4 regions of the Janthinobacterium sp. GL_088 genome follow, and region 2 is predicted to be linked to each of the others. Evidence: predicted binding sites of a transcription regulator. Region 2 holds the regulator's gene; each other region holds the start of a gene.
What was found. Region 2 encodes sigma-54, which starts transcription at its own class of promoters, with help from an activator protein. Its sites were predicted from a motif close to TGGCANGNAANCTGCTTT; they were not measured.

Region 1 (3,471 bases), 2.9 Mb from region 2:
CCGGTTGGCCACCACCACGGTGGCCGTGGCGCGCCCGGCATTCAAGCTGATTTCGCCTTCTTCCAATTGGTATTCGCCTGGGGTCATGAGGAGCTCCTTCTCAAAAGACTACGGTATCGGGTGGTGCACGGTCACCAGCTTGCTGCCATCGGGGAAGGTCGCTTCCACCTGGATATCGGGGATCATCTCGGCGATGCCATCCATGACGTCGGCGCGCGACAGAATTTTTGTCCCGTCCGACATCAGCTGCGCCACCGACTTGCCATCGCGCGCGCCTTCCATGATGGCGGCGCTGATCAGGGCCACCGCTTCCGGATAATTCAATTTCAAGCCGCGCGCCAGGCGCCGTTCGGCCAGCAGCGCGGCCGTAAAAATGAGCAGCTTGTCTTTTTCTCGGGGAGTCAGGTCCATGTTTTTCCTTGCGCTTCTTTCCTGATTAAGTGTTCCAGATGCGGGGCACGACGGCGTCGCGTCCCAGCATGGCGGGGCGCAGCAGCTGCCAGGCGGCCAGCATGACGCGCCGCGCCGCCTCGCTGTCGCCGCACAACAGGCGCACCACTACCAGCGATTTCATGTGCGTGGCGCCAAACACGGCGCCGGCCGGCACGGCGATCTCGCGCACGGCTGCCAGTACGGCGGGAGAAACGGGCGCGCCGACGGCGATCAGGGTGGCGCACACCGTGTGTCCTCCCAGGCCCAGGGGGCTGGCCATCAGTGCGCCGCCCGCGGCCAGCACGCCCTGCTCCCACCACAGCAGCTTGCCGCCGCGGCGGATCTGCACCTGCTGATCGATGCTGCCCGTGTTGAAAATTTCGCCCGAGGCGCTGCGTCCCAGGCAGACGATGTCGCAGCCGATGTAGCTGGCGTCCGGCGCCAGCTCCACCTCGTGGCGCAGGCGCACGCAGGCCTGGTCGAAGAAAATGCTCTCCTGCGGCAGCCACTCGATGGCGGCGCCGGCACCGGCGCGCAGCACGATATGCTGGCCCGAGACATGGCCGTTGGCGCGGTACCACTTGGCGGCGCCGGGCGACGTGAGCAAGGCGCGCGCGCCCTCGCCCACTGTGGCGTCGACGGCCAGCTGGTCGCCGCCCACGACGCCGCCCGGTGGATGGATGATGATGGCGTGGCAGACGGCGTCGCCTTCCGGATACAGGGGCTTTTGCACGCGCAGGGGGCCACTGTGCGTGCGCTCGACGAGGCGGCTGACGCCATCGTGCAGCGCAAAGCCCAGGCGCAAATGCGCCTGCCAGGCGCTGTGCGCACTGGCTTCATTCGGCGTGACTGGACGGGTACTGTCTGGCATGCGGAGCAATCGCGTAAATAAGCGATTACCTAAGCAGGATATGTGCCAGCATCAGGGAAAGGAAAAGTGAGAATCGTGCACCGCGCTGCAGCGGATGCACCGGCATGGTGCATTGGCCGCACCGCAGTGCTTGCCTCCTACGCCACGGCCAGGGTGCGCCGTTCGCGCAGCAAGGCCGTGAACGCTTCGGCAGCCAGGGGACGGCTGAAGTAATAGCCCTGCATTTCATCGCAGCCGTGTTCCGTCAGGAAGTCGACCTGTGCGCGCGTTTCCACGCCTTCGGCGATGACGCGCATGTCCAGGTTGTGCGCCAGTGAGATGACGGAGCGGGCGATGGCCGCGTCGCTGCTGCTGGTGGTGACGTCGTCGACGAAGGATTTGTCGATTTTCAGCACGTCGATGGGAAAGCGTTTCAGGTAGCCCAGGCTGGAATAGCCGGTGCCGAAATCGTCGAGCGAAATGCCCACGCCGATATCCTTCAGGCGCGTGAGGGCCGCCACGGCCTTGTCCGGGTCGCCCATCACCGTGCTTTCCGTGATTTCAATGCCCAGGCAGGCGGGTGCGATGCCGTACTTGCGCAAGGCCGTCTCGACGAACGGCACCGTGCGGTCTTGCGCGAACTGTTTGCCGGACAGGTTGACGGCCACCTTGACGCTGCCCAGGCCCGCATCGTGCCAGGCGCGGATTTGCGCGCACACGCTTTCCAGCACCCATTCGCCGATGGCCGTGATCAAGCCATATTCCTCGGCCAACGCGATGAACAGGCCGGGCGGCACCTTGCCCAGCACCGGGTTATCCCAGCGCAGCAAGGCTTCCGCGCCCAGCAAGGCGCCCGTGCGCAAGCACATCTGCGGCTGGTAGTGCACTTCGAATTCATCGCGGCCGATGGCGCCGCGCAGCTGCTGCTGCATCGCCAGGCGGGCGCGGATATCGCTGCCCATGCGCTCCGTGAAGAAGGCGTAATGATCGCGCCCCATTTCCTTGGCGCGCACCAGGGCCGTGTCGGCGTGGCGCAGCACGTCGTCGAGGCTGTCGCCGTCGGCCGGGCACATGGCGATGCCAATACTGGTCGTCAGCGCCAGGCGCTCGCCATCGACGCTGAGTTCTTCGCGCAAGCCGGCCAGGATGGTTTGCGCCAGCGCAAGCGTGCGCCCCAGCAGGGCATCGTCCTGCAGCAGTATCTGGAATTCGTCACCGCCCTGGCGCACCACCGTGTCGCCTTCGCGCACGCAGCCGGACAGGAAACGCGCCACCACTTGCAGCGCCTTGTCGCCCACGGCCTGGCCGTGCGAATCGTTGATGTTCTTGAAGCGGTCCAGGTCCAGGCACATCAACACCACTTGCTGGCTGTCGCGCTGGGCATTCGCGCGCGCCTGCTCGAAGCGCTCGCGCAGCAGCACGCGGTTCGGCAAGCCCGTCAGCGCGTCGTGGTAGGAGAGGAAATCGATCAGATGCTGCTCGGCCTTGCGCTCGCTGATGTCGAGGAAGACGCCGATGTAATTGACGACGGCGCCATCAGGCCCGTGCACGGTGGAGGCGCTGAGCAGGCAGGGATAGGTGTCGCCGCTCTTGCGCCGCGTCTGCACCTCGCCCGACCAGCAACCGCTGCTGCGCAGGCCCTGGCGCAAGGCCAGCAGCACCGCTTCGCCCGTGTGTTCGGCATGCAGGCGCATGATGTCCGTGCCCACCACTTCCTGCGCCGCGTAGCCGGTGATGCGGGTAAAGGCGGGATTGGCCGTGACGATGACGCCGGCCGGATTCGTGATCAGGATGGCGTCCTGGGTCGCTTCGAAGACTTGGCCCGACAGGCGCAGCAATTCTTCATTGGCGCGGCGGATCTGCACTTCGCGCGCCAGGGTGCTGGCCACCTGTTCCAGTTCGGCCGTGCGTTCGGCCACCCTCCGCTCAAGGTTGGCGCGCTCCTGCGCCAGTTGCAGCTGCGCCCGCGCCAGGCGCACGTGGGCGTCCGTGCGGGCCAGGATTTCCTCGGCCTGGAAGGGCTTGGCGATGAAATCGACGGCGCCCAGCGCGAAGCCGCGCACCTTGTCGTCCGTATCGTACTGCGCCGACAGGAAGATCACCGGCACCTGGCGCAGGGACGGTATCTCCTTCAGGCGCCGGCACACTTCAAAGCCGTCGAGGCCCGGCATGCGCACGTCGAGCAGGAT
Region 2 (3,471 bases):
ACAGGGCTTTTTCGCTGCTGGAACGGATCACGACGGCGTCCACGTGCGGATCATCGCGCCAGGCCAGCAAGGTCGCACTCAGGGCGCGCACCATCTCCAGCGACAGGGAATTCAAGGCTTTCGGACGGTCGAGCACGATGTGCCCGGTGCGGTTGCGGATGGAGGTCTGGACGAAGTCGCTCATGGCAGGCAGGAAAGAAGTGAAAGTGCAAACATTCTAGCGCCTGCGCGGGGAAGATTGCGTTCAACAGGTCCAGGCGCAAAAAAGGGCGCAAGATGTGCGCCCTTAGTTGATCACAACTGCTGGAAGCGGGTGGCCTTAGACGGCGACGACGGCTTCTTCCTCGGAGTTGTCTGGCAGATGCTTGATCGCCTCTTTACCGTGCCCTTGCACTTTGGTTTTGTATTTCATCACTTGCCTATCGAGCTTGTCGATCAGGGTATCGATCGCGGCGTACAGGTCGTGCGCCAAGCTTTCCACATAGACAGTCTTGCCACTCAAACGCAGGTTGACTTCAGCCTTTTGACGTTTTTCTTTCTCTTTGAGGTTATCCACGGTCAGAATCACGGCGATATCGATGACTTGATCGAAATGACGTTTCACGCGCTCCAGCTTCGTTTGTACGTATTCACGGATGGCTGGTGTCACTTCGAGATGATGTCCGCTGATGGTGAGATTCATACACACTCCTAAAGATGATCGGGTTCGTGCGGTCCATCCTATCCGGCCCGCAGAGGAACCGAAAAAAACTTACAAACACTTACGCAGGCTCACTGGCGGAATTTTCAACGCTTCCCGGTATTTGGCAACAGTACGTCGCGCAATCACCATGCCTTGTTCCCCCAGCATGTCCGCAATCTTACTGTCGGATAAAGGATTTTTAGGGTCTTCTGCTCCTGTCAGTTGCACGATCAATGCCCGTATCGCCGTCGATGACGCTTCGCCCCCCGCTTCGGTGGCGACGTGGCTACCAAAGAAATATTTCAACTCGAACATGCCGTGCGGGGTCAGCATGTACTTTTGAGTTGTTACCCGCGAGATAGTACTCTCGTGTAAACCCAGTGTATCAGCTATTTCACGGAGCACAAGGGGGCGCATGGCAACGGCCCCATGCGAGAAAAAGTTCTTTTGTCTTTCTACTATCGCCTGTGCCACGCGCAGGATCGTGTCGAAGCGCTGGCGCATATTCTTGATCAGCCACTTGGCTTCCTGCAACTGTGCGCCCATGGCGCCCTCGCCCTTGCCCTGCTTGAGCAAGTTGGCGTACATGGCGTTGACACGCAGGCGCGGCATGACGTCGTTGTTCAGGGTCACTTGCCAGCCATTGCGCGCGCGCTTGACGACGACGTCGGGCACCACGTAATCGGAGACGTCCGAGGCGAATACGGCGCCCGGATGCGGATTGCACTGGCGAATCACCGTCTGCGCCTCGCGCAAGTCTTCATCGTCGCAATCGAGGGCTTTTTTCAGCTTGTTGAAATCGCGCTGGGCAAACCAGGCCAGGTGCTTTTCGACGATGACGAGGGCCATGCGCCGCGTCACCATGGCGATGTGCGGCAAGCGCTTGATTTGCAGCGCCAGGCATTCGGACGCATTGCGCGCGCCCACGCCGGGCGGATCGAAACTTTGCAGCAGCGACAAAGCCGTGCGCATCTCGTCGGTGTCGATTTCCAGCTCTTCCGGCAGGCGTGCCAGGATGTCGTCGAGCGACTCTTCCAGGTAGCCATTGTCGTCGAGCGCGTCGATGATCAGCTCGACCAGCGCGCGATCGCGCAATTCCAGCACCGTCACGCGCATCTGCTCCATCAGGTGCTCGCGCAGGGTGCAGTGATGGGCCTCCAGTTGCGGACGCGAATCTTCATCGTCGGGCGCCTTGCCCCGGCTCGCCTCGCTCCAGTCGCTGTCGCCGCCCTCGGCGGCGGCCGGGCTGTCGCCCGCCTCGCCATCAAAGGTTTCCGCTTCGGCCGGCGCGGCGGGCGCGTCCTGGCCTGGCGGCTGGGGTGGCGCTTCGGCCGGCGCTGCCGTGGAACTCAAGGCCCCGTCGGACAGCAGGCGCAGCGAACGGTCGAGCGGATCGTCGAGGCGTTCAAGCAAGGGATTATCCGTCAGCAATTGCTCTAATTCCTGGTGCAATTCCAGGGTAGACAATTGCAACAGGCGTATCGATTGCTGCAACTGCGGCGTCAGTGCCAGGTGCTGCGAAGTGCGCAGCTGCAATGATTGTTTCATTGGCTTACATGCGGAAGTGTTCGCCCAGATAGACCCGGCGTACCGACTCGTTCGCGATGATGTCGTCGGGGCGTCCCGACGCCAGCACCGAACCCTGGTTGATGATGTAGGCACGGTCGCAAATACCCAGCGTCTCGCGCACATTATGATCGGTGATCAGCACGCCGATATTGCGCTCCTTCAAGAAACGCACGATGCGCTGGATCTCGATCACGGCGATCGGATCGACGCCGGCGAACGGCTCGTCGAGCAGCACGAAACGGGGATCGGTGGCCAGCGCACGGGCAATTTCCACGCGGCGGCGTTCGCCACCGGACAGCGACAGCGCCTGGTTCTCGCGCAGCTTTTCAATCTGCAAGTCAGCCAGCAATTTATCCAGCCGCTCCTCGATCTCGGCCTTCGTCAGCGGACGGCCTTCGACGGTCTGGATTTCCAGCACGGCGCGGATATTGTCTTCCACCGTCAGCTTGCGGAAGACGGATGCTTCCTGCGGCAGGTAGGACAGGCCCATCTGCGCGCGGCGGTGGATCGGCAGGCTGGAAATGTCCACGCCGCTGATATCGATGCTGCCGCCATCGGACGGCACCAGGCCGACGATCATGTAGAACGATGTGGTCTTGCCGGCGCCGTTCGGGCCCAGCAAACCCACCACTTCGCCGCATTCGACTTGCAGCGAAACATCATGCACGACTTGCCGCTTGCCATAGGTTTTTTGCAGACCGCGAACGATCAGGGTGCTGCCGCAACGTGTATTGTCCATTATTTCTTTCCTGGCGCGGGCGTGGCCGGCGCTTTCTCCGCTGCCGGCGCCTTGGTCTTCGGCTGGATCACCATGCGCACGCTGCCGCCATCCGCGGTGCTGGTGCCGCTGTTGGAATTTTCCATCGCGAATTCTTCCTTGCGGCTGTCATACGAGATGAAGGCGCCATTCGCCACATCGGTCACTTTCGCGCCTTCCAGGCGCGTCAGCTTGGCTCTGGAAAACAGTTTCACCACTTCCGTCTTGTTGTCGTATTCCACGCGCTCCGCTTCGCCTTCCACCCACAGGTCGCCCGCGCCATCGCGCTTCTGGCGGAAGGTGGCGAGCTTGCCGGGGTCGGCCCAGAAGGTAATGAACTGGTAGCCTTGCGGGTCTTCCGTGATCAGGGCCCGGCCCGCCTTCATGGTCAGGGTACCCTTGACCAGCACGACGTCGCCCGTCAGGGTGCGCACCTGCTTGATGTCATCGACGTGGCCGCTAC
Region 3 (3,471 bases), 490 kb from region 2:
CTTGTGGTTTTCACGGCCGATACCCGACTGCTTGTAGCCACCGAACGCGGCGTGGGCTGGATACAGGTGGTAGCAATTGGTCCACACGCGGCCCGCCTGGATGGCGCGTCCCATGCGGAAGGCGCGCGAACCGTCGCGCGTCCACAAGCCGGCACCGAGGCCGTACAAGGTATCGTTGGCGATCGCCAGCGCTTCAGCCTCATCCTTGAAGGTGGTCACGGACACGACCGGCCCGAAAATCTCTTCCTGGAAGATGCGCATCTTGTTATTGCCCTTGAACACGGTCGGACGCACGTAGTAGCCGCCCTCCAGGTCGCCCGCCTGCGTGTTGCGTTCGCCGCCGGCCAGCACTTCCGCGCCTTCCTGGCGGCCGATGTCGAGGTAGGACAGGATTTTTTCCAGCTGCTCCTGCGACGCCTGCGCACCGATCATGGTGGACGAGTCGAGCGGATTGCCCTGCTTGATCGCGGCCACGCGCTTCAGGGCCCGTTCGATGAATTTCTCGTAGATCGATTCCTGGATCAGCACGCGCGATGGGCAGGTGCACACCTCGCCCTGGTTCAGCGCAAACATGGTGAAGCCTTCCAGGCACTTGTCGAAATACTCGTCGTCGGCATCCATCACGTCTTCAAAGAAGATGTTCGGCGACTTGCCGCCCAGCTCCAGGGTGACGGGAATCAGGTTTTGCGCGGCGTAACCCATGATCAGGCGGCCCGTGCCCGTTTCGCCCGTAAAGGCGATCTTGGCGATGCGCTTGCTCGACGCCAACGGCTTGCCCGCTTCCAGGCCGAAACCGTTGATGATATTCAGCACGCCCGGCGGCAGCAGATCACCGATCAGCTCGATCAACACCATGATGGATGCCGGCGTCTGCTCGGCTGGTTTCAAGACGACACAATTGCCGGCGGCCAGGGCTGGCGCCAGTTTCCACACGGCCATCAGAATCGGGAAATTCCACGGGATGATCTGCCCCACGACACCCAGCGGCTCATGGTAGTGATAGGCATAGGTTTCCGCATCGATTTGTGCGACGGAACCTTCCTGCGCGCGGATGCATCCGGCGAAGTAACGGAAATGGTCGATGGCCAGCGGAATGTCGGCATTCATCGTTTCGCGGATCGGCTTGCCGTTGTCGATGGTTTCCGCCGTGGCGATCAGGCTCAGGTTCTGTTCGATGCGGTCGGCGATGCGGTTCAGGATATTGGCGCGCTCGGCAGGCGAAGTCTTGCCCCAGGCATCCTTGGCGGCATGCGCGGCGTCCAGCGCCAGCTCGACGTCTTCGGCCGTGGAACGGGCGATTTCGCAAAACGGCAAGCCCGTGATCGGCGTAATGTTGGGAAAGTATTCACCTTTTACTGGTGCAACGAATTTGCCGCCGATGTAATTGTCATAGCGTTGTTTGAAGGGATTGGCTACGCCCAGTTTGCTGATGTCTGCGAGATTCATGTCGTCCTCTATCGGGTTAATTAGAATGGAATTACTTAATTAAAATCAAACGTCCTGGTACAGATGGGGGGAGTACACGGAGTCTTCCGCAAATGCCGTGCCAGCTCACCATCCCACTACAAACTTAGCCGGTTTTACCCTTGTTACAAGGGCGTGGCGTCAACACCGGCGCGCTTTTCAGCGCACGCCCCGGGCAAGAAGGCAGGCGTGGGTGTGTGTGCGTTTTGAACAAGGTGGCGCCGTCCTGTTCCAATCCGCGCCAGCCCTGCTGCACCGCTCCGTCGCCGCTGCACAATGGAACAGGTGTACCAGACTGGAACACCTGCGCCAGTGCCACCAAGGCATCAACGAATCACCACGCCCCAGGGCAATTCACCCACGGTAATATCGGCCACCTTCTGCGCGCTGGCCGTGTCGATGACGGAAACGCTGTTCGAACGGCCATTGGCCACGTACAGCTTGGCGCCATCGGGCGTGAGGGCCATATTCCACGGGCGCTTGCCGACGGGAATGGTGGCCGTCACCTTGTTGCTGGCCGTATCGATCACCATCACCGTGCCGTCGATGCCGTTCGAGACATACACCTGCCTGCCGCTGGGGTGGACGGCGATACCATTCGCATTCTTGCCAGCTGGAATGGTGGCAATCGCCTTGCGCGCGGCCATGTCGATCACATACACGGCATTGACCAGTTCACACGCCACATAGGCGCGGCCCGAGTCCGGACTGAAGCCGATGCCGCGCGGACGCAATCCCACGGCGATGGACGCCACCTGGCGGCGTTGCGCCACATCAATGACATCGACTTGCTCGGCCTCTTCCGCGCTGACCAGCAGCCAGCGCCCATCGGGGCTGAAGACGGCGTGTTCCGGATTGCGTCCCTGCACCTGGATGTCGGCGAGCAAGCTACCCGTATGGCCGTCGAGCAAGGCCACGCTATTGTTTTCCTCGACGGCCACGGCCACATGACTACCGTCTTGCGAGGCGCTGACGCCTTCGGGCGACTTGCCCAGCGCCACCGTGCGCACGGGCGCGCCGCCAGTGTTATCGATCAGCAGCAAGGCGCTGCTGGCTGCGTCAGTGACAAACAATTGCCGCCCGCTGGGGTCGGCGGCGATACCGCGCGGACGCTTGCCCGCCACGATCTGGCGCACGACCTGGTCGGTGGCCGTATCGATCACGCTCAAGGTGCCCGACTTTTCATTGGGAACATAGGCAAAGGGAGCGGCTTGGACGGCGGTGCTGGCGAGCGCCGGCAACAGCCAGCACACCTGGCGCAAGCGCGAGAAGAAGTTGGGCATAATCACCTTTTCAATGGAAAAACACAGGAAAAGCGCGCTGCATCGGCGCATCTGAACATTGCTGTATGCAAACGCCGTGCCACTGACACGCGTATAATTTCCGCCCACCAATGGAGACATGGCAGGCATATTGCTTGATACAACTATGCAGACCTGTGGCGCTCACGCGCTCAAGCAGGCTTTTATTCACATTGGAGAATCCGCATGCAGCATCGTTTCCGCCTGAACACCATCGCCAGCCTGTTTGTCGCCGGCAGCGCCACCCTGGCCCCCCACGTCTTTGCCGCCGAGGCAGCTGACCCGGCCAACGGGCAACTGATGGATACGGTAGTCGTCAGCGGCAGCCGCATCGCCCACCCCAGCCAGGAAGTGCCGGCGTCCATCGACGTGGTCGACAGCGCCCGCATCCAGGATGGGCAAATCCGCGTCAACGCGTCAGAAGCGCTGGCGGCCGTGCCGGGGCTGGTCGTGCAAAACCGCCAGAACTACGCGCAAGACTTGCAAATCTCGTCGCGCGGCTTCGGCGCACGCTCGGCCTTTGGCGTGCGCGGCGTCAAGCTGATCAGCGATGGCATTCCTGCCAGCATGCCGGACGGCCAGGGTCAGGCCGCCACCTTCAACCTCGATACGGCCGAGCGCATCGAAGTGCTGCGCGGACCGTTTTCTGCCATCTACGGCAACCATTCGGGCGGCGTGATCCAGCTGTTTTCCATGGATGGGCAAA
Region 4 (3,471 bases), 2.7 Mb from region 2:
CGGGCGCAAATCGATGTGGCGCGGCGCGATGCCGGCGTCCACATACGTGGGGCAGGCGGACAGGGCGAGTGTCGGCTGGGCGATGTAGCCACCGGGATTGGCCAGCAGGCGCTGGCGGAAATCCTCGATTTGCGCCAGGCTGGACGCGGGCCCCACCAGCATGCCGTAGCCGCCCGCGCCATGCACTTCCTTGACGACGAGTTTCGCCAGGTTCGCCAGCACGTAGGACAAATCGGCCGGCTTGCGGCACTGGTACGTCGGCACGTTGTTGAGTATCGGCTCTTGCGACAGGTAAAACTTGATCATGTCGGGAACAAAAGGATAGATCGACTTGTCGTCGGCCACGCCCGTGCCGATGGCGTTGGCCAGGGTCACCCGGCCGGCGCGGTACACGGACAGCAGGCCCGGCACGCCCAGCGAGGAATCGGAGCGGAAGGCCAGCGGGTCGAGGAAGTCGTCGTCCACACGGCGGTAGATCACGTCGACGCGCTTCGGTCCCCGCGTGGTGCGCATGTACACGGAATTGTCGTTGACAAACAGATCCTTGCCCTCGACCAGTTCCACGCCCATCTGCTGGGCCAAAAAGGCGTGCTCGAAGTAGGCGGAGTTGTACATGCCGGGCGTCATGACGACCACCGTCGGGTCATCGATGCCCATCGGGGCGACGGAACGCAGGTTGTCGAGCAGCATGTCCGGGTAGTGGTCGACGGGGGCGATGCGGTTGCGGGCGAACAGTTCCGGGAACAGCCGCATCATCATCTTGCGGTCTTCCAGCATGTAGGACACGCCGGACGGCACGCGCAGATTGTCTTCCAGCACATAGAATTCGCCCTGTCCCGCGCGCACGATGTCGACGCCGGCGATGTGGGCATAGATGTCGGAGGCGACGGCAATGCCCTGCATTTCCGGGCGGTACTGGGCATTCTTGTAGATTTGCTCGGCGGGAATAATACCCGCCTTGATGATGTTTTGTTCATGATAAATATCATGGATGAACATGTTCAAGGCTTGCACGCGCTGCACCAGGCCTGTCTGCATCTGCGCCCATTCGGCGGCGGGGATGATGCGCGGGATGGTGTCGAACGGAATCAGGCGTTCCGTGCCGGCATCGTCGCCGTAGACGGCGAACGTGATGCCGACCCGGCGGAACGTCAGGTCGGCTTCGGCCCGCTTGCGGGCGATGGTCTCGGGGGATTGCTGTTCCAGCCAATTGCTGAATTCACGATAGTGTTCACGTACCTTGCTGTCCGTACCCACTTCATTTGCAGTCATTTCATTGAAAAAATTTGCCATGTTGTGATTTCCCTTGAGCCGTGTCTACGTATAGCTCAGCAGGAAGCGTGCCAACAGGGGAGCCGAGGGAAGGTGTAAAGATGAGCACTTTTGTGGCGTTGCGCCATTCTTTGCACTAATTTGGTGCGCTAATCGTCACTCTTGGGGACGTCGGCGGGCTGGACGAAGGGCCGGCAATCGACGGGCACGTCGAAGATGAAGCTGGTGCCCGTTTCGGGCGCGCTGTCGACGGCGATGCTGCCGCCGTGGCTTTCGGCCACGCTCTGCACGAAGGGCAGGCCGATGCCCCAGCCTGGGGCGGGGCTGTCGTTCTCGCGGCGCAAGTAGTCGAAGATGCGTGCGGCCTGTTCCGGCGCGATGGCGTGGCCGCCATTGTGCACGGTGACGATCAGGCGTTCGTGGACCGCTTCCACGTGCACGCTGATGGGTGCGTCGTCGCCATACTTGAGGGCATTGCCGACGAGGTTTTCCAGCGCGCGCCGCAGCGAGTTCTCGCACCACCAGCCGACGACGGCTTGCCCGCTGACCTGGCATTTGTCCGGCCGCTGCAGGTTGACCTGGCCGGCCACGGCGTGTACCAGCGGCAGCACGTCAAACTGCCTCAGCACCAGCGGCAACTGCTGGCCCTGATGGTAGCTGAGGCCATCGAGCAATTCCTCGATCATGCTGTCGAGCCGCTTGCTGTGTTCGACAATCTTGTGCGCCAGCAATACCACCCGTTCCGGGGCCGCTGGCCGCAGCAGCAACTGGGCGCTGGTGCTGATGACGGCCAGCGGATTGCGCATGTCGTGCGACAGGCCGGCCGCAACGCGGCGCCGGAAACCTTCGTGCATGCTGGTAAATTCGCGTATCGATTCGCGGATGCCCACGTCGATCGACTTGTTGATCACTTGCCAATCCTTGCTGCGCAAGGTGATACCGGACTCATGCGCGGTGGCGGCGAAGCAGTCGCGGAAGATCTGGTATTCCTGGATCACCTGTTCCGGGCCGTAATTGGTCATGCGCGCCCGTTCGTTGCCATGCACGGCGGGCACGTTGCTGTTGCTGGTCGCATTGTCGCGCGGGTGACCTGGGGTGAGGGCTTCGGCCAGGTTGTCGAAAAAGGCTGGCAAGGTGTTGATGAGGATGGGTGTGAGCAAGCGGTCCGCGCCGCGCACGCTGGCGCGCACGCGCTGTTCCCAGGCGCCAAGGACGGCGTCGCGTATGGCAAAGATGCGCTGCGCGCGCTGCAATGGCTGGCGCACGCCGGTCTGGTGATCCGCCTGATGATCCGTTGCAATATTCACCTGAACTCCCTGACAGGAATGGCTATGCTCTTAATAGTATGCGCCAATTCAGCCGTCAGGGAAACGCTTTATTGTCCAGTTTCGGCCAGCCGCAGGGCCGCATGCAGGCGGGAAAGCGTGGTTGACCATTCGGCCAGGGAAAAGTTCTGTGGGTCATCATGACCATTCGCAAAGCCCGTATCGAGCACGGCGTGGAAGGCGGGGATCAGCCACGTCCCCTTGCGCACGCTGGCGGCGATATACAGCAGGGCCAGGCGCTCGTATTGCGCAGGCGTAAAGCCCGGATCGGGCGCCAGGCCATCGTTGCCCTTGCCGCCGCCGGGCACGGAGTGGCGCGGCTGCACCAGTTCCACGTGCAGGAACAGGCCCGTCAGCGACGGCTTGTCCTTTTCCAGCTTGCTGGCATAGCTGGCCGTGCCAAAGTCGCGCACGGCCAATGAATCACCGAGGCGGTTGACGTAGACATGGCCTTTCGGACCGCCGCCCAGCGCCGGATTGCGCGTCGTAAAATCGTTGAAATCCCAGCTGGCGTCGTTGATATGGGCGGGAATGGATTCCAGCAGGAAATTCGGGTAGCTGGTGTCGTGGATGACGAAATAGCGGGCCATCGGTGCGGCCAGCCGGCCCACGGCGCGCGACAGCGGGGCGTCGACGGCGCCGCCCACGTCCGCCTCGGCGATGCCCTGTTCCGCCAGCCAGGCGCGCAACCGGGCCGGGTCGATGCCCGTGCGCTGGCCGATGCGGGCGGCAAGAAAATCCGGCAGCGGCGCGCTGTCGCCCAGGCGCGCATACAGCTTGACGGGACGCAGCAAGCACGTGGCTTGCGCCCGCGCATCGCCCTTGAAGCCGCTTTTCCAGGCAGCATACGGGCAGGCGGCTTGCTTCTGGGCAG

Region 1: the regulator sigma-54 is predicted to act here: its motif matches at 1,334-1,351, upstream of AC3IQ7_RS19695 (urease accessory protein UreD).
Region 3: the regulator sigma-54 is predicted to act here: its motif matches at 1,532-1,549, upstream of adh (aldehyde dehydrogenase).
Region 4: the regulator sigma-54 is predicted to act here: its motif matches at 1,329-1,346, upstream of AC3IQ7_RS15845 (circularly permuted type 2 ATP-grasp protein).

The regions. Positions count from the first base shown of each region.
Region 1 is NZ_CM174453.1:4,414,544-4,418,014, forward strand. It holds gene AC3IQ7_RS19685 (urease subunit beta) at 1-87, opposite strand, end outside; gene AC3IQ7_RS19690 (urease subunit gamma) at 109-411, opposite strand; gene AC3IQ7_RS19695 (urease accessory protein UreD) at 437-1,303, opposite strand; gene AC3IQ7_RS19700 (two-component system response regulator) at 1,441-3,471, opposite strand, start outside.
Region 2 is NZ_CM174453.1:803,005-806,475, reverse strand. It holds gene AC3IQ7_RS03590 (3-hydroxyisobutyryl-CoA hydrolase) at 1-184, opposite strand, end outside; gene hpf (ribosome hibernation-promoting factor, HPF/YfiA family) at 320-682, opposite strand; gene AC3IQ7_RS03580 (RNA polymerase factor sigma-54) at 752-2,230, opposite strand; gene lptB (LPS export ABC transporter ATP-binding protein) at 2,235-2,990, opposite strand; gene lptA (lipopolysaccharide transport periplasmic protein LptA) at 2,990-3,471, opposite strand, start outside.
Region 3 is NZ_CM174453.1:1,295,817-1,299,287, reverse strand. It holds gene adh (aldehyde dehydrogenase) at 1-1,446, opposite strand, end outside; gene AC3IQ7_RS05900 (beta-propeller fold lactonase family protein) at 1,791-2,747, opposite strand; gene AC3IQ7_RS05895 (TonB-dependent receptor family protein) at 2,952-3,471, shown strand, end outside.
Region 4 is NZ_CM174453.1:3,520,881-3,524,351, forward strand. It holds gene AC3IQ7_RS15845 (circularly permuted type 2 ATP-grasp protein) at 1-1,293, opposite strand, end outside; gene AC3IQ7_RS15850 (sensor histidine kinase) at 1,422-2,579, opposite strand; gene AC3IQ7_RS15855 (hypothetical protein) at 2,648-3,471, opposite strand, start outside.